3 regions of the Fusibacter fontis genome follow, and region 2 is predicted to be linked to each of the others. Evidence: riboswitches for the same ligand, from Rfam matches in the RefSeq annotation. Region 2 holds a riboswitch; each other region holds the start of a gene.
What was found. A riboswitch is a leader RNA that binds a small molecule or an ion and turns the genes downstream of it on or off. The one in region 2 is predicted to bind thiamine pyrophosphate.

Region 1: linked by a shared signal. The riboswitch ahead of thiC (phosphomethylpyrimidine synthase ThiC) and the one ahead of thiT (energy-coupled thiamine transporter ThiT) in region 2 are both predicted to bind thiamine pyrophosphate.
Region 3: linked by a shared signal. The riboswitch ahead of ACZ41W_RS03260 (hydroxyethylthiazole kinase) and the one ahead of thiT (energy-coupled thiamine transporter ThiT) in region 2 are both predicted to bind thiamine pyrophosphate.

The regions. Positions count from the first base shown of each region.
Region 1 covers NZ_AP042445.1:1,692,608-1,695,877, reverse strand. Annotated here, with positions in the region: gene ACZ41W_RS07640 (bifunctional diguanylate cyclase/phosphodiesterase) at 1-1,259, shown strand, start outside; TPP riboswitch at 1,310-1,413, shown strand; gene thiC (phosphomethylpyrimidine synthase ThiC) at 1,483-2,799, shown strand; gene thiW (energy coupling factor transporter S component ThiW) at 2,839-3,270, shown strand, end outside.
Region 2 covers NZ_AP042445.1:2,634,822-2,638,091, forward strand. Annotated here, with positions in the region: gene ACZ41W_RS11790 (DHA2 family efflux MFS transporter permease subunit) at 1-970, opposite strand, end outside; gene thiT (energy-coupled thiamine transporter ThiT) at 1,216-1,755, opposite strand; TPP riboswitch at 1,842-1,941, opposite strand; gene ACZ41W_RS11800 (ABC transporter ATP-binding protein) at 1,958-3,270, opposite strand, start outside.
Region 3 covers NZ_AP042445.1:724,523-727,792, reverse strand. Annotated here, with positions in the region: gene ACZ41W_RS03270 (hypothetical protein) at 1-593, shown strand, start outside; gene ACZ41W_RS03265 (DUF2156 domain-containing protein) at 590-1,525, shown strand; TPP riboswitch at 1,596-1,699, shown strand; gene ACZ41W_RS03260 (hydroxyethylthiazole kinase) at 1,745-2,683, shown strand; gene thiD (bifunctional hydroxymethylpyrimidine kinase/phosphomethylpyrimidine kinase) at 2,729-3,270, shown strand, end outside.

The DNA.
Region 1 (3,270 bases), 940 kb from region 2:
CGGGTCTTTTCAACCGTCGTAAGTTTGTCGAAAATTTAGAAATGAATCTTCAGTACAAACAAGTTGGAACCATCATTTTGCTGGATCTAGATAACTTTAAAAATATCAATGACTCCTTAGGGCACCTTTATGGAGACAAAATATTATCTGAAGTTGCAAGACGAATAGAACATGCTGTGAGTGATAGTTCAGAAGTGTTTCGCTTTGGTGGTGATGAATTCGTCATATTAATTCCCAATACCGTTGATCCAAACGCAATAGAACCGTGCATAGAACAAGTCGCAAATGGAATCAAACAAGGTATTCAAATTGATGCCATCAAAAATCACATCTCTGCAAGTTATGGTATTTCGAGATATCCACTTGATGGAGACACCGTCATGGATCTGATGTCAAAAGCAGATATTGCGATGTATCACGCGAAGAAAAATGGCAAAAATCAACGACATTATTATGATGCGCATATGAGCTCTGAGTTTGAAAAACGCGTAAGCATTGAGAAAAAATTGCACGATGCGATAGAAAATGATTTGTTTATGATGGTATATCAACCTATTATTGAGGTTCAAACGCAAAAAGTCGTTGGCTTTGAAGCATTAATAAGACTCAAAGATTTTTCACTTGCACCGGATGTGTTTATTCCAGTGGCTGAAGAAACTCTGATGATACTCGATATTGGAAAATGGGTGATTTGTGAAGTGCTCGATCAGATCGTGCGCTGGAAGAATAGAGGCTTAGACATTTTACCTGTTGCAGTGAACGTATCCACCAAGCAAATTATTGATGGACAAGTCGTGGATTTTCTAAGAGAGTGCCTTGAGGCGAGACATCTTGAACCATCTGTAATCGAGATAGAAATTACTGAAAGTGTCTTACTTGAAAATCGCGAAGAAAGCATTAAAGTACTCAATCAATTAAAATCGCTTGGCGTTCGGATTGCACTGGATGATTTTGGTACAGGGTATTCATCTTTGAATTATTTGACATTTTTACCTGTGGATAGCATCAAAATTGATCGAAGTTTGAAAGAACGGTTTATCCATCATGAGCATTCAAAAATTATTGATAGTTTGGTGTACATTGCACATTCACTTGGATTTAAGGTTGTGATTGAGGGCGTTGAAACTGTAGAAGAATACAACAAATTAGCTCCAAAAGAGTGTGATTTTATGCAGGGATATTTATTTAGCCGACCAGTAACTGCGGATTATGTAGATAAATATCTAGTGGATACACAATTGAATATCTGGAATATTTAATAGATTTTCTGATAAGAATATGTTACAGTAAACGTGAACAATTTAATAAGATCACTCACTAGGGGTGCCATTTTATGGCTGAGAAAAGAATTCGTTCTTTACCCTCGTACCTGATCCAGATCATACTGGCGTAGGAAAGCTGAGATATTCGAATCATTCGATTAACGCGACCCTTTGTCGCGTTTTTTTTTCGGCTTTTTACCGCACAAGACAAGGAGGATTTATGGAAAACAAGACGTATTGCACGCAGATGGAAGCGGCAAAAAAAGGCATCATCACTCCAGAAATGAGGCGTGTAGCAGAAACTGAAAAGATGGACCTGAACTGGCTGGTTCAGCAGATGGCAAAGGGGCGAATTGTCATACCCGCTAACAAAAATCACGTAAATTTACAAGCTGTTGGAGTAGGAGAAGGATTGACGACGAAGGTCAATGTCAATTTAGGTATTTCAAAAGATGCACATGACTATGATTGCGAGATGTCCAAAGCGCTTAAAGCGATGGAAATGGGCGCACACGGGATCATGGATCTGAGCAATTATGGGAAAACTGCTGATTTTAGAAAAGACCTTGTCCATCGATCTACCGCGATGATTGGAACCGTGCCAATTTATGATGCACTTGGATTTTATGATAAAGAACTCGCCGAAATTGAGGCAGAAGAGTTCTTGGCGGTAGTGGATCAACACGGGAAGGATGGCGTAGATTTCATCACGGTACACGCAGGCGTGAATCGCCACACCATGCAAACATTTAAAAACAACCCAAGATTGACCAATATTGTCTCAAGAGGCGGGTCGCTTCTCTTTGCTTGGATGACGCTTACCGGAAAAGAAAATCCTTTTGTGTCGCATTTTGACGATTTACTCGACATTTGTCGTAAATATGATATGACGTTGAGCTTAGGAGATGCCATGAGACCGGGGAGTATCGCCGATTCAACAGATGCTTCACAGATTCATGAACTGATTGTTTTAGGCGAACTCACCAAACGCGCATGGGCGAAAGATGTCCAAGTGATCATTGAAGGTCCTGGTCATATGTCCATCGATGAGATCGAAAGCAACGTCATTTTGCAGAAGAAACTGTGTCATGGTGCGCCTTTTTATGTACTCGGACCACTTGTAACGGACGTCGCACCAGGATATGACCATATTACAGGCGCTATCGGTGGTGCACTTGCAGCCTCTAAAGGTGTTGACTTTTTGTGCTATGTAACACCAGCAGAACATTTGAGATTGCCAGATATTGACGACATGATTGAGGGGCTGATCGCATTTAAAATCGCTGCACATGCAGGTGATTTAGGTAAAAAAATTGAAGGTGCACGTCAGTGGGACAATGAGATGAGCGCTGCTAGACAAGCGATAGACTGGGAAACGATGTATGCTCTTGCCATCGATCCAGAGAAGGCTAGGCGTTATAGAGAAAGTATTGCAACAGAGGAAGCGCATTCGTGTTCAATGTGTGGAAAAATGTGTGCGATGAGGACGATCAATAAAGTGTTAAACGGGGAAGACTTGACTTTATTAAGTCAATAAGTATGAATAAATCTATTGTTTTAGGAGGAAATTAATCCGATGAAATCAACACGTAAGATGGTCTTATCAGGACTATTTATCGCAATAGGAACGATCAGTGCGGGAGTGCTTCATATCCCAATCGGTCCCATCAAAGCATTCCCAATTCAACATCTCATCAATGTGCTGTCGGCGATTTTACTAGGTCCTTTTTATGCCGTAGGCAATGCATTTTGTATATCACTACTGAGAAATCTCATGGGAACTGGAACGATATTAGCATTTCCAGGAAGTCTATTTGGCGCTCTCATCGCGGGGGTTATGTATACTAAATTTAAAAATTCTATGAGTGCATTTCTAGGTGAGGTTTTTGGTACGGGACTCATCGGTGCGTCAGTAGGGGTGCTCATACTCAATGGAAGCTTTGCAAACAGTCATCTGTTTTACTTGGCTTTTGCACTAAGCAGTGCGATAGGAGCTTTGATTGCGCTC
Region 2 (3,270 bases):
CGCTGATTGGAGCGGCAATTCCAGAAAAGACCGCTAAAAGTGTAACGAGATACCCTCCACTACCGTGGGCAATTTTCAACGTGTTTTCAGCAAACTGTGGCACGAAAACCATCCCCATCATACCGACACCTGTGACAAATGCAATGGTTAAAATGATGATCATCTGAGCATCTTTAAAGTAATTTAAGTTAATAATCGGGTCTTTTGCACGCTTTTCAGCCCATACAAGGAGCGGCAACAAAATCACAGCACTCGCTAAAAACACATAGACTTCAGCAGATTGAATGCTTTCGGTGAAATGGAAAAAATCGAGATTTGTAAGTGCATACATAAGACTTCCAATAAACCCACCTAAGATCACAGCACCTAAGAAATCAATAGGGGCTTTTTCTTTTGGTTGATAGTTGGGAATGAAGATGCTTAAAATGAGGATAGCGATTGAGATTGGGACATTGATAAAAAAGATGTATCCCCAGTGATCCATGCCAGCGATATCGATGATGAAACTTCCCAGTGTTGGCCCGATAATGGTGGCAACGCCATATATCATACCGACGAAACCAAGCGCCATACCGCGTTTTTCTTCTGGAAAACTCTGCCCAATAACCGTTGTCGCGATTGGCAAGATGCCACCTGCTCCCACAGCTTGAATGACGCGTGCAGTAAGTAGTAGTGGAAAGCTGTCTATGAAATTGGTCATACCACATAAAAGTGATCCAATACCGAAAACGGCAATACCAAATACATAGACTTTTTTATGGCCGATTCGGTCAGCCATCTTGCTCGTAATAGGCATAGAAATGGCATATGCCAATGTATAGATGGTAATCATCCAAATGCCAGTTTTGCTTGCAACGCCAAATCCATCTTGAATAATTTCACGTGCAGGGGAGACGATTCCGCTGTCGATGGCCCCCATGAATATACCGAGTAAAAATAAAACTAAAACCAATGTTTGATTTTTTTTCATGTGAATATCCTTTCTATGATGTTTGATTTTGTGTAAATAAGATGAACATACCAGATGCTGATTTAATTGAACAACGTTCATAATGGACTAAAAAAATAGAATTTCTTTATATGAACACTGTTCATTTTATATGAAGTGAGGACATTTGTCAATTATGAATCGCAATAAAATAACCTCCATGAGCATCGACCTTTCGGGTCAATCTCATGGAGGTTCATTTTCATAAATCACGTATTTAATAACGTTTACTTAATAACGTCAATCGTCTTTCTCATCAATAGGAAGACAGAAGCTGTGATGATCAGTTCTGGGAGCATGTAAGAACCGTTATATACGAAAGAGTACCAAACTGGATGCATCGTCTCAGGTGCATATGAAGCAAAGAAGATAAAACCTGAGAGAAAATGTGCTAAGAATCGGCCTGTTAATCCAATGGTAATGCCTGTCACCACTTTTGAGACAGAAGCACTTTGCTTAATGAAAAATCCTGCCATACCGATCAAACCAAAGGCAAGTGGGTAATCAATGATCACTGAAAGTGGATGCGCTGCATACGGTTCAATGGCAAATTGTAAAAGACCGTAAACTGCTCCAACAAACATTCCTTGAACGCCACCCCAGCGATATGCAAAGATGATGAGTGGCACCATACTGCCAGCGGTAACTGAACCGCCATTGAGCCAAAGGGGTGTTTTGAACTTGATAAAACTTAAAACTGTTGCAATTGCGATCATCATCGCGCCTTCCACGAGCATTTTCGTAGAAAAACCTTTCTTTCTTTCCATAGTAAACCTCCATTTAAATGTATTTCGCATCTAAATGATTCTTAGTGCATAATAAAAAACACGCCTGGAATACAGGCGTGGTCTGATTTTCATTATTCCACACTTTCCTCCGCTAGCTCTAACTAGTTCAGGTTCAAAGGGTTACGCATACGCGCTCTCAGCTTTTAAGCACCCCTAGGTGAATCATTTTTTAGTTTCGTGTTTATGATACCACATTTTGTGGTTCTTGTAAATCTTCACTGTACTGTAAGCGGTACAAATCGTAGTACATGCCGCGTTTAGACAAGAGTTCTTGATGGTTGCCCATCTCTTTAATTTCGCCCTTGCTCATGACGATGATTTGATTCGCATGTTGAATGGTTGAGAGACGGTGTGCCACGATCAAAGTCGTTCGATTTTGAATGATCTTATTGATGGCATCTTGTATTAAGAGTTCTGTCTCTGTATCGATATTTGAAGTTGCTTCGTCGAGAATTAAGATGCCTGGGTTAAAGACCAATGCTCTTGCAAAAGACAAGAGTTGTCGTTGTCCGGCAGAGAGTGTCGCTCCACGCTCGACCACAGGTTCATCATATCCTTTCGGAAGTTTTGAGATAAATCCATGTGCGTTGACGTACTTGGAAATTTCCTCGATGGTCTCCATGGAGATGGATTGATCGTAAAGGCGAATATTGCTCTTAATATCGCCTGAAAATAAGAAGACATCTTGTAAAACAATGCCGATATGTTCTCTTAAATGGTGAATATCCATCTTTTTAATGTCGATGCCGTCCAGTAAAATCTGTCCTCTTTGAATATCGTAAAAACGATTGAGCAAACTGATAATCGTCGTCTTACCCGAACCCGTTGCACCAACAAGAGCGATGGATTCGCCTGCCTTGGCTTTGAAGCTCACGCCTTTGAGCACATAGTCCTCATCGGTCTCAGGATGTTGCATATAACTGAACCAGACGTCTTTAAATTCAATCTCTCCTTTAAATAAGTCTTTTTCAATCTGTAAAGGCATTTGACAGTTTTCGATGCTGCTTTTTTCATCTAGCAATAAAAAAACGCGCTCAGCACTTGCCATGGAAGACTGTAAAATATTGAATTTTTCACTTAAATCCATAATCGGTCTAAAAAACTGTTGGGTATAGGTGATAAATGCAACCAATACGCCCAGTTGAACAGCACCTTTGATGGCCTCACCACCGCCAAACCAAAGAAGTAGCGCCAGTGAGATGGAATAAGCAAAGTTCATCGTCGGTCTAAAGATGGCATATACATGCGTTTCCTCGATGGAGCTGTTGAGAAAATCTTCGTTAATGGCATCAAAATCCTTGTAAATGCCCTTTTCCTTGTTAAAAATCTGAATAATTTTCATACCGTTGATGTTTTCTGCCAAAGTGGCATTGATGCGGGCGATTTTGACTTTCACTTCTCTTTGAACATCACGTGCTTTTCGTCTAAAAATAGAAGCTGCTAAAATTACCAGTGGCATTGTACTAAAGCAGATTAACGTAAGTTTTAGGTCGA
Region 3 (3,270 bases), 1.4 Mb from region 2:
GTCACGCTATAGAAGCGCTATTTAGGAAATATCATTTTGTAACGCTTAGTAAAGGCGACAATTCAGAAGCTAATTTTTACGAGCTATTAATGACACTGAAGCCTATTGAAATTACAAATGGACCAGTTTTAAGCGAAATACGCTCAAGTGACTTTGGATTACCTTGCATTGCTGAAGAAAGTGATCGGGAGATATTGCACGCAATCCGAGCGATTATTCGCAATTCCGCTGACGAAATTGCACTCCTTTATATAAAAAAAGACCATTACTATAAACTGCCTGGCATTCCGTATGATACAAATATTCAAGCGATTGAATCATCTTTATACCAACAATTTCATTTTCGAACGCTGCTTCAGCGCGTCGTGGGAAATATCATGGAATATCGAGATGCATTGGATGAAGTCCAGATGACATGCGGGATAGAGTTTAAACTTGTGGAAAGCGAAAGCACAGAGGCATCAGACATGTATGATGTCTTATGGGTACCAGTAGAATCGGCAATCATGCTTATTGACAGCAATTCTAGTGATAAATACATGGCAAAATACGTTTCCAAACGGGACGACATATTTTTAAGGAGCTTATTATGAACCCATTAGATGGACTTAAACCATTTACAATTGAAAGTTATGATAGTCTAAAACCTTACTACGAAAACTATCTAAGTGAAATTCACGATCTTAATTTAACCAATTTAACAATTTGGCGACATAAACATCGCCTGCACTATATTGAAATTAAAGGGTACGTTTGGTATCAATACCACTCGACAGAATCAAGTGAAATAAGTTTTTCAGAACCAGTAGGAGATTACTCCAATACACAAGCACTCCTCGAATCGACTAAAGCGTGGATTCATTATGCACATACGCATCACTTTCCTTTAAAACTGAGACATATTGGTACATTTTTTCAAAATTTCTTAGAGAATAACGGCTTTATTATAGAATCCGAGGCAATCGAAGCGGACTTTGACTACCTATATGAATCACAGAATCTCGCTCAACTCTCCGGAAATCGATACCATAAAAAGAAAAATCATGTTAATCAGTTCAAAAAAAATTATGCACATGCAATGAAGAGTGAATCCATAACACCGGTTAATGCACTGGAAGCTCTCAAAGCTGCAAAAAACTGGTGTATTGCAAATGGTTGCAAAGATTCGATGGATTTATGTCACGAGTTTAACGGCATCAAAGAACTCTTTACGCAATGGGATTTATTTTCGAGAAGAGGCGTAGAGGGAATTGTTCTAACCATCGACGAAAAACCCATCTCTTTTAGTATCGGTGAACCACTCAATAAAACGACTTATCTCGTTCACATTGAAAAGGCAGACTCAGATTATCAAGGCGCATATGCGATGATCAATCAATCTATGGCTGAAAGTGCAAGCACTCAATATGAATTTTTAAATCGAGAACAAGACATGGGCATCGAAGGCATCCGAAAAGCGAAACAGTCCTATCATCCACATCATCTCGTGGAAAAATACGATGTGACCCTTCAAATGCCTCTATAAGAGTTCAATTCACTCTATGAAGATTCATATGTGTGTGATATACTCAACATATGATATTCGTTCATTACAATTAAATACTATCGGGAGCTCATATATGGGCTGAGAGGAAACTGTGAGTTTCGACCGTACCTGATTTGGATAATGCCAACGTAGGGAATGACCATATGAATGAAGGTTGCTCTCGGCAACCTTTTTTTATTGCGCAAAAGGAGACCAATTATGACACACTTGAATATTGAGTTACTGTCAAAAATTAAAGCGACAAAGCCGCTGATTCACAACATTACCAACTATGTAACTGCCAATGATTGTGCCAATATTTTACTTGGAGTAGGGGCATCACCCATCATGGCAGATGACATCACAGAAGTAGAAGAAATTACAGCTTTGTGCAACGCCCTCGTCATCAACATAGGTACACTCAATCATCGCACCATTGAATCTATGCATCTTGCGGGAAACACCGCCAATCAGCTGAAACTTCCTATATTACTCGATCCAGTCGGCATAAGCGTTTCAAAATTGAGAACGCACACGGCTCTCGAATTGATTCGCAAACTAAAACCAACCATTATTAAAGGCAATTTAACTGAAATCAAAGCATTGCATGCGCTTATGTGTCCCAAACCGATAGAAAACACAAGTGATCAGGCACACTCAAATGGTTCAGAATTATCCAAACAAACCAACATTCACGAGTCATCATCTAGAGGTGTCGATGCTCTGGAATCTGACTGTATCACGGATACAACACAAAAACATTACATTAAAATTGTCCGCGAACTTTCCACGTACTTTGATGGGACTGTGATCGTCGCTACAGGAAGTGTCGATTTAGTCTCAACCGAAAAGATAACTTATCTTGTCTATAATGGTCACAAATCAATGAATTCAGTAACTGGAACAGGTTGCATGCTTTCAAGTTTAATGGGCGCTTTTAGCGCTATGGCAAATCAGCAACTTGAAGCGGCACTCATGGCAACTGTTATGATGGGAGTTGCTGGTGAAATAGCGTTTGAGACATGTCAAAGCGCTCAATTAGGAACAGGTTCTCTTCGCGTTTTTATTCACGATGCCATCAGTCAAATGACGCCTGAAATCCTCGAACAACGTGCTAAAGTTCATGCCTTTAAACCAGAGTTTGAACATATACTTTAATGAATCACATCAATGAAAAGACATCAATAGAAGGGAGACAGTCGTATGCAATTTACTAAAAAAATTCAAAACTATCAATTCACGCTTTACGGAATTACAGATACTTCAGATGAAACGCTTGAATCAAAAGTGACTGAAGCGATTTTAGGAGGTATCACGATTTTACAACTTCGGGACAAAACGTTATCACAAGAAGCGCTCATCAAAGTCGCGCGCAGGATCAAACCGATTACGGATGCTCATAATATTCCGCTCATTATCAATGATTATGTTGAAGTAGCTAGAGTCGTTAACGCTTCTGGGGTTCATCTTGGACAAGATGACCTTTCGATTGAACAGGCGAGACAGATTCTTGGGAAAGATGCCATCATCGGAGTTTCTGCACATACAGTTCAAGAAGCCATTCATGCACAAAAATGTGGAGCAGATTATATCGGTGTCGGCGCATTGTTTCCGACCCATACCAAACTCGATGCACAACCAACAGATTTTACGATACTCAAACAAATTACACGTATCGTGACGATCCCAGTAGTGGGTATCGGTGGAATTGACATGTCTAATGTCGAACAACTACAAAATACGGG